3 regions of the Paenibacillus guangzhouensis genome follow, and region 1 is predicted to be linked to each of the others. Evidence: riboswitches for the same ligand, from Rfam matches in the RefSeq annotation. Region 1 holds a riboswitch; each other region holds the start of a gene.

Region 1 (3,164 bases):
TGTACGCCGACCAATGTGCAGAACCTGTTAGAGGAGCATGATCTGACGATTTCGCCTGATATTCAGATGTTGCCAATTCTCATTAGTGTGGAGGCGTGGAAGCGTGAATTCTGCACTAGGGATGAAGAGATGATGGAATACGCGATCCGCAAGGCGGCTTCTGAACTGCTGCTGCAGGAGGCGAATGGGGTGGTGATCCAGACGCGCCAAGGCGTGAATGTGGTGATTCGTTATCTGGACGAGGGGCAGAAGGTTGGAGCAGACCTATATGAGGTGTGTCAGGACTATATCCGCTCATGCAGTCAGTATTTCAATTGCCAGATTTCTTGTTATATCGGGGAAAATACTTCGCTGTTCAACATCGGCGAGATGTATCAGGAGCTGCTGGAGCTCGAGTACAACAACTTGCATAAGTCCAATCAAGTGTATTTCTTGCGGAACCGGGAGAAGCCCGGCATGATGAAGCTGCCGCTTTTCTCGGCATGGACGATTCTGATCGAGCAGGGGAAGCGGGCAGAGATTGAGAAGGAGCTTGCACGGTGTATAGCTGCATTCCGAGCGGACCCGAAATTATCTGCGAGCGCAATGCAGGCATTCAACCATGGATTCCTCCAGATGATTCATTACATTCTGCACAAGAACGGATTGTCAGCTCACGAACTCCTGCATGAAGGGCAAAGTCAACTGAGCGGGACGGCTCCCCGAACACTGGATCAGATGCATGAGTGGGCGCTGCGGCTGATCGGACGGGTATCCCATTCCTTACATCAGAACGATTCGGTGATTGAACAGGTGCAGCGTTACATTGCGGATCATCTGAGCGAAGTGATTACGAGAGAGCAGTTGGCAGAGTACGTGCACCTGAATCCTGCCTATCTGTCGCGATTATTCAAGCGTGAGGTGGGCGAGTCGATGACAGATTATATTCTGAACGAGCGCATGAAATTGGCGAAAGAATTGATTGCGACCTCATCGCTGCCGATCTCGGATATCGCTAAATCACTCGGGTACAGCAACTTCTCTTATTTTGCGAAAATGTTCAAGAAGGTCTACCATGCGACGCCGCAGCATTTCCGCCGCCAACTCGGTTGAAATGTGACTTTGTGAAATATACAATAATATAATATTTGACTATCTAAGATAAATTGTAGTAAAATGGAAATACGCTTAATTTCCGGTGATAAGTTCGGAAAGCGGGGGAACCAATTATTAGGGGCGAATCAAGAACGAGTTGTAGGGAACCATCTTTCCCGAGCCCGACAGCTAACCTCGTCAGCAGTGGATGGGTCAATGATTGACAACTTAGCCGCACCCCCTGACCCGTTGAACCGGGTCTTTTTGCGTCTATTGGGAGAGGCCCGGATGCCTGCAAGGACGAAGCACATGCTTCATGCTCTGCGGACAACGGGTCTTTTTTGCACCATTTGACCAATGAAGGAGGGACAACGCGTTACCATAAATCTGACTCTCAAGGAGGAAATACAATGGCACAGCCGAAATATATCACGAATATCGATAAAATTGTTGAGATCCCGGAGCAAGAGCGGGCGAAGCTCAGACCAATTACAGAGAAGTTCGTGTTTCGCGTGAACGATTATTACTTGAAGCTGATTGACTGGAACGATCCGAATGACCCGATTAAGAAATTAGTGATCCCGAACGAGGGAGAACTGTCCGAATACGGCAGATGGGATGCCTCCGATGAGGACACGAATTATGTGGTGCCGGGCTGCCAGCACAAGTACAAGACGACGGCGCTGCTCATCGTCTCTGAGGTATGCGGCGCGTACTGCAGGTACTGCTTCCGCAAGCGGCTGTTCCGCAACGATGTGAAGGAAGCGATGTCGGATGTGAGTCCGGGCATCGAATACATCCGTCAGCATCCCGAGATTAATAATGTGCTCCTGACCGGGGGAGACAGCTTGATCCTGGCCACGCCGAAGTTGAAGCTGATTCTGGAGCAACTGCGTGAGATTGAGCATGTGAAGATTATTCGCCTTGGCTCCAAAATCCCAGTATTCAATCCGATGCGGATTTATGAAGACGAGGAACTGTTAGAGACGATTCGAACGTTCTCGAACAGCGATCGCCGGATTTATGTGATGGCCCATATTAATCATCCGCGTGAAATAACGCCTGAAGCAAGACGAGGGTTTGAGGCGTTGCATCAAGCTGGAGCGATTGTCGTGAATCAGACCCCGATTCTGCGGGGCATCAATGATAACGCCGATGTGCTGGCGGAATTGCTCGATAAGCTGTCTTGGGCCGGCGTCACGCCCTATTACTTCTTCATTAATCGCCCTGTTGCAGGCAACCGGGATTTCGTCCTGCCGCTCGAACAGGTGTATCGCCTCGTTGAAGAAGCTAAAGCGAAGACATCCGGTCTTGGCAAAAGAATTCGCTTGTCGATGAGCCATACCTCTGGGAAAATTGAAATTCTCGCGATCGAAGACGGGAAAGCTTACTTGAAGTACCATCAGTCGCGAGATGACCATTACGGCAAGTTCATGGTGCTTCCTTGTCCGAAAGATGCATCCTGGTTCGATGACCTGCCGGGAAATGAAGCGTATTGGCAGAAGCCGAAGAAGAAGACGGACGCCGTCGTCTCGGTGAATGAACTGCCGCAGTTCCCGCAGAAGGGAAGCCGCGCAGCCAGTGTATCCCGACATCCGGCGTATCCTAGCAGCGAGTGATGACTGTGAAGTGAACCAATCTAGGAATGAATAGCACGAAAGGGCAGCTGCTCAGCGTATGGCTGAGCGGCTGCCCTTTTTGTTTGTGGTAATTTAGGAAGCGGCCCGTGTTGGCAAGCCGGCTTGTTCGACGAGCTGCTCACTCTCTAGATTCAGTCCGGACAAGGTGACGCGCTTGCCTTGCTGATCATATCTGGCAATGATCTTCGCGATGGCGGTAACGGCCGAATGATCCCAGACATGGGAAGCATGAAGATCGATAATGACGTGCGCCGGATCGTGGTGCACATCGAAGAGATCGACGAAGTGGGACATCGTGCCGAAGAAGAGCTGCCCCTTAATGCGATACACCTTGCTGCCTTGCGCGTCTGTAGAGGTACTGGCATCAATCCGGGCAAGTTTCCAGCCGAAGATCAACGCGCTAATCGCAACGCCGGACATGACCCCGATCGCTAAGTTAGAGGTCAAGAT
Region 2 (3,164 bases), 540 kb from region 1:
CTCCACTGTCTCTCTACGCATGGAAATACAAAGACTCCGACCAATATGCCGAAAATGTGTACACGCGCGGTAAACTGGTGCTCGTTGCCTTGGAAAAGCAAGTGGGAGCCAAGACGATGGCTAAAATTATGAAGACCTACACGAATAAATGGGCCTTCCGCCACCCGACGACGTCGGATTTCCAGCGTGTCGTCGAGCAAGTCACGAAGAAGAATTGGACTGAGTTTTTCAATCAATACGTCTATAAAGGATTCATGACGGATTATGCCGTGGAGAGCATTACAGCGGAGAAGATAGAATCTAAAGGGGCGACGGCCTATGAGTCCAAAGTCATTCTCCGCAAAAAAGGCGGCGATTACCCGCAAGTTCCTGTCGTGTTCATGTTCAAGGACGGTACGTCCGTGAAGCGGATGTGGGACGGCGCATCGGCAACGATTCAGTATACACTCACCCATAAGACACCGCTGGATTGGGTGATGATCGACCCGCAAGATACGATGGTGCTTGAGAATAAACGCATCAATAACTACATGAAGGCCCAGATTGATGAAGCCGTCAAAACGCGAATTAACTTCAGTACAGCAAAACTGATCGAGAGTATCTTGAACGCACTCGGATGGTGAGGTGAACCCGGCATGAAATATATCAAAGAAAGCTTTAGTATTGTTAGGCATCATTTCTATATTGTTATTATTCTATTCTTGTACCAGCTGATCTGGGGCTTCTTCCTCTATCGATTTATCGACGCCATCGTGGTCCCCCTTCTAGAACGCTACCCGGATCCTCACCCTACTGAGACGAGTATGCAGATGTTCTTAATCGAGAGCCAGTTCCAACTCATGAAGACCGATATCATCGATTATTACCTGTGGATGCTGGCTGGCTTATTCCTCATACGCATGATCATCACACCGTTCATCAACGCCGGACTCTACTATTCTATTCACCATCAAGATGATAAAGGACTCTTATTCTTCAAAGGCATGAAATACGCGTGGAAACCGGCCTGTCTGTTCTATTGGCTGGAGAACCTGTTGATCCTCGCCCCAGCGTACTGGATCGTTCCTTACTTCTATCAGGAATGGAAGTTCTACAACCTGGAGCAACTAGGGGTTGCCTTCCTACCGATCATCTTCGGATGGATTGTATTCGCATGGATCATGCATCAATTGTTCTTATTCATGCAGTTTGGTCAGGTGAGCAAGACGGGGATCTTCCGCGGACTGCTCCTCTCCCTCAAAAACCTGCCTATGATTCTAGGCATCACCCTTCTACTGCTCGCATTCCTGCTTGTGATCAGCAGTATTTTTACAGCTGCCGCTTGGATCTGGACAGGGCTCATCGCTATTATTCTGCATCAGACCTACCATCTCGTCCGCTCTATCGTCAAAGTGTGGGGCATTGCAGCACAATATCAACTGTGGCAAAGCAAATGTTAAAATATCCCCACAAAGTGATGTGCCCAAAAAATAGAAACACGATACTCGTCCAATAAAATAAAGAAGTAACGAATAAACCCGATTTTCGCCTAGCGAAGGTCGGGTTATTCGTTGTTTTTCGCAAAAAATGGAGTAAAAACGTAAAAAAAGGTTTGTCAAAGAGAGTAGCGTCTGTTAGAATAGCAATTAGTTAAGATTTTGTAATAAGTTTGTAATCAATTTTGTCATTATTGTGATTCGTATCCGGTGCACCAAATTATTGAAGCCGAGTTCCTGCGCACCAGGAAACGGGGGAACCATCTTTGGGTGAATTGATCTTGCAAGTAAGGGATCATAGGGAGCCTTCAACCGAACCCTTAGCTAACCTCGTAGGCGTTGGAAGGAGTATTACCCTCTTGAAAAAGTTATTTAAATCTATGATCGTCACACTTGCATTAACGATGACAGTCTCTGTTGGTAGCGCTTTCGCCGCAGACTCCAAACTTGACAAAGAAGTTAACGAAGTTATTGGCACTCGCTATCAAAGCGGTGGCACATCGACAAGTGGATTTGATTGCTCCGGATTTACGATGTACATCTTCAAGCAGTTCGACATCAAACTTCCGCACCAATCGAGATCACAGTACAAAATGGGCCAAAAAGTTGCAAAATCAGATCTTCAATCCGGAGATCTCGTATTCTTCAACACAACCGGTAAAGGCATCTCGCATGTCGGTATCTATGTAGGCGACAATAAATTTGCACATGCATCCAGTAAAAAAGGGATTACAATTTCCAGCTTAAGTGATTCGTATTATGTGAAACGTTATGTTGGTGCAACAAGAGTGACGAATTCGGACATTTTTGATGAAACCAATGACAATGACGGCAATCAAGATCACGATGATGTAGAATAATAAGAAGGAGCCCGCGAAGTCCATCCACTGGACACATTCGCGGGTTTCTTTTTACCAAAGCCGTATTAATAAAAGTAAGAACCACGATAGAGGTTTTTTCTCACGAATAACGTTTACATTTAATGTAATATTTCTATATACTTTAAAGGGTGGACAAGCAGAATATTGGAATACCCTAGAGGAGGACTTTATCAATGCAAAAGATTAAAGTAGGTATTGTTGGTTATGGTAACTTGGGGAAAGGCGTGGAGAAAGCCATTCGCCAGAACCAAGACTTGGAGCTCGTAGCGGTATTCACTCGCAGACAGCCAGACCAAATCGCTACAGCAGGTATCAAATTCGAGCATATCTCAGCTGCAGAGCAATATAAAGGTATCATTGACGTGATGATTCTGTGCGGAGGTTCCGCGACAGACCTTCCAGAGCAGACGCCAGTGATCGCCAAAATGTTCAATACGATCGACAGCTTCGACACGCATGCGAAGATTCCCGAATTTTTCAATACCGTGGATGCAGCTGCGAAAGAAGGTGGCAACCTCAGCGTAATTTCGACAGGCTGGGATCCGGGATTATTCTCGCTTAATCGACTGCTTGCGGAGTCTATCCTGCCAGAAGGCAAAGACTATACGTTCTGGGGCAAAGGCGTTAGCCAAGGCCACTCTGATGCGATCCGTCGTGTGCCAGGCGTAAAAGCTGGCGTACAGTACACTGTTCCAGTTGAAGAAGTGATCGACCGCATTCGTTCGGGTGAGACACCAGAGCTCGCTACACGTGAGAAACATTTGCGTGAGTGCTATGTAGTCGCTGAAGAAGGCGCAAACCAAGATCA
Region 3 (3,164 bases), 1.4 Mb from region 1:
TTTTGTCACTGGTTACGATCAGTATGCCGTGCGTGCATTCGAGCTTTATGCTGTGGATTACATCATGAAGCCGGTACAACTCGAGCGACTAAACCAAACGGTCATGCGCGTTATGGATAAAATGAATCTAAAAGGAACAAAGGAAACGCAGGATTTGAATACGCCTATGGTTTGCTGCTTCGAACAAATCCGCTTTCAGTTAAATGCCATGAAGACGCAGAACGTGAAGTGGCGGACGAGTAAGGCACAGGAATTATTCGCTTATCTGCTCCACCATCGCAAGCGGGTAGTCAGTCGGAACTTACTACTTGAATTGTTATGGCCAGACACGCCAGAGGATAAAGCGGTACAATATCTCTATACGGCGATTTACCATATACGCCAGACTTTAAAAAATTACAGGATGGATTCGATTTCCATCCGCATTGGTGAATTGGAGACAGGCTATCGGCTGGATATGGGGAATGCTCACGTTGATACGGAGTTATGGGAAAAAGATTTGAAGCAATTGGGTCGTCTTGATGCAGACACCGTCGATTCTCATGAACATGTGTTAAAGATGTATACTGGTGATTATCTTGGAAATTACGAGTACCTATGGGCGGAGCATGAACGGGAACGATTGCGAATGTTATGGCTGTACCAAATAAGAAGAGTAAGCGAATTTTATGAGCAACAAGGCTTAATGGATAAAGCCATTCGGTTGATTCAGGACGCTCAGCGGATAAAACCGGATGAGGAAGATTACTATTTCTTATTAATGAAGCTTAATCATGCGATTGATAATCAAGTGGGTGTAGAAGAACAATTTTTTCTACTGAAGACGAGAATGGAAAGTGATATGGAGCTCCCGATCAGTGAAGAAATTATCCGTTGGTATGAGCAGTGGTGTAATAACTTGATATGAACACAAGAGTGGAGTACTTCATGTGCTTCACTCTTTTTTTATTATGAATAACTATTTACAATTTTGTAATTGGTATTTTCGACTCATTATTGTTACTTGTCATTGTAATTTTATGATATTTCGTCAATGCTGAATAGGACAAAAGTCTACAGTATCAAGGTCTCATGTCACTTAGACATCTAGCATGTGACTCTGATCTAGTTATAGTAAGCTCTTACAAGATGATTTGACAAAATACCTGAAAATATAATACAGTATTAAAGGTTACAAAAAATTAATATTTGGCCGAATTTCTATTTAGAGAAAACGGGGGAACCAATTCTGGGTGAATTATTCTAATCTATTGAAGAATATAGGGAACCTTCTACCGAACCCTCAGCTAACTCCGTAGGCATCGAAGGGAGACATCATGAAGAAAGTCATTATTTCCATGTTAGGAGCGGCAATGTTGTTTACCGCTGGTACCACAAGTACATATGCTAGTTCGTCTAATCTTACAAATGAAGTGGATAAAGTTATTGGAACGCCATACCTCTGGGGAGGTACGACAAAATCTGGCTTTGATTGCTCGGGTTTCATTCAATATATTTTTGATAAGTTCAAGTTAGATTTACCACGTACTTCAAAAACGCAGGCAACAGAAGGTACAAAGGTAGATCAAGCAAATCTACGCGCAGGGGACTTGGTGTTTTTCAATACGGATGGACAAGGGATTTCTCATGTTGGTCTTTTCCTTGGCGACAATAAGTTTGCGCATTCATCAAGCAGTAAAGGTGTAACGATAAGTAGTCTGTCTGAATCCTATTATAAAAATCGGTATGTTACGGCTAGACGTGTTGTCAGTCAGCAAAGTTATCATAAAATGATGAGCTAATATTAGCAATTGCTTTTAAGGACAAGATCGTAAGTAAAATTACTTACCGACTTGTCCTTTTCTTATTGAATTAGGCGTCTGTACGATCATTTAGTTATGAACCTACATACAATACATAGCTCAAATTGATTCCCCTTCATAAGGAGTGAAATCACATGACATATATGCCACAGTCCCCACCCCCAAATTTCGTCCCACAAAAACCTGCTGTATCCTATATCGTAGACTGCGTTCATCAATACACATATGTATGGTTAATAAATGGGGAAAGCTTTTGGTTTTATCCGACACGTGTGGAATATGGTGAAGTTTCGGGCTATCGTTGGAATGGTGTGTTCTGGTCGTACTACGGTATGGATCCAAGATTTATCAGTGCAGTTTCATGTCCTCCAATTCCTACATTATACTAAAACACAAGAAAAAGGCTGCCTAGAGTTTGTTAGGCAGTCTTTTTTAATCTGGCGAGGATCAGGAACCGAATGATTCAGATCCGCTTTCCCTTCGCAACTCTTTTTCTATATGCAGCATGACTATTGGCTCTTTTATTACCATTACGGGATCTCGAACTCTTGTTTCTATTCTTATGTGAATTCACGTTCTGCACGAATGCTTTGGGCTGCATAAACGAGCTAAACAAATCAAATGTAGGGCGCATTTGCTTGTACAATCCATATGCTTGTTGAAATTGTCCCATGATGGACATCACACCGTCCATTCCACCGATATGCTCAAAAAAAGATTTGGAAGGAGGACTATTCATTGGTGGAGATTGCTCATCTGGGGAATAACCGTCGTCGTTGATCGTGAAGTTATTATCTGATCTCATCATTGCTCAACCTTTCATGAACTAATTTAACTAACACGAGTTACGATAGTATATTCTAACTACTTTCAAGAGGTATAGTCTCTTAAACCATAGACACCAAACTAAATATGCATAAACACCATCCATTTACAAATATTTAACAAAAGTTTTAAATAAAGCTAACATATATCTTCTATGATGGAGACATCCGTTTTGGTTCTGTGAGACTTATTTGTATTGTTGCCTGATTGTGTTGGATGTGATCATGACTTGCAGGGGGAGCGAACGATGAAACGTATAGCCATTGATATGGATGAAGTCATTGCAGACACGCTGACTACACATCTGGAGTGGTATAACCGGGATTATCAAGATGAACTGAAGGTGTCAGAACTTGAAGGTATGAACTTGGTTCAGGCTAGGCCTAATGCCAGACAGGCGATTGAAAGTTATTATGATCGGGAAGATTTCTTTCGCAATATTAAGGTGATGGCGCATAGCCAAGAAGTGCTTCGAGAGCTCTCGGAACATTACGAGATCTATATTACTACTGCAGCCATGGAAGTACCGGCCTCTTT

Evidence for each region. A riboswitch is a leader RNA that binds a small molecule or an ion and turns the genes downstream of it on or off. The one in region 1 is predicted to bind cyclic di-AMP.
Region 2: it holds a riboswitch for cyclic di-AMP, as region 1 does, so the genes downstream of both, GCU39_RS23575 (C40 family peptidase) here and GCU39_RS21030 (KamA family radical SAM protein) in region 1, are expected to answer to the same signal.
Region 3: it holds a riboswitch for cyclic di-AMP, as region 1 does, so the genes downstream of both, GCU39_RS14640 (C40 family peptidase) here and GCU39_RS21030 (KamA family radical SAM protein) in region 1, are expected to answer to the same signal.

What each region holds. Positions count from the first base shown of each region.
Region 1 is NZ_CP045293.1:4,694,059-4,697,222, reverse strand. It holds gene GCU39_RS21035 (response regulator transcription factor) at 1-1,092, shown strand, start outside; cyclic di-AMP (ydaO/yuaA leader) riboswitch at 1,155-1,294, shown strand; gene GCU39_RS21030 (KamA family radical SAM protein) at 1,485-2,693, shown strand; partial or broken gene GCU39_RS32055 (SulP family inorganic anion transporter) at 2,787-3,164, opposite strand, start outside.
Region 2 is NZ_CP045293.1:5,236,182-5,239,345, forward strand. It holds gene GCU39_RS23565 (M1 family metallopeptidase) at 1-623, shown strand, start outside; gene GCU39_RS23570 (carbamoyl transferase) at 636-1,439, shown strand; cyclic di-AMP (ydaO/yuaA leader) riboswitch at 1,693-1,829, shown strand; gene GCU39_RS23575 (C40 family peptidase) at 1,835-2,335, shown strand; gene GCU39_RS23580 (diaminopimelate dehydrogenase) at 2,530-3,164, shown strand, end outside.
Region 3 is NZ_CP045293.1:3,252,839-3,256,002, reverse strand. It holds gene GCU39_RS14645 (response regulator) at 1-907, shown strand, start outside; cyclic di-AMP (ydaO/yuaA leader) riboswitch at 1,181-1,316, shown strand; gene GCU39_RS14640 (C40 family peptidase) at 1,317-1,781, shown strand; gene GCU39_RS14630 (5' nucleotidase, NT5C type) at 2,875-3,164, shown strand, end outside.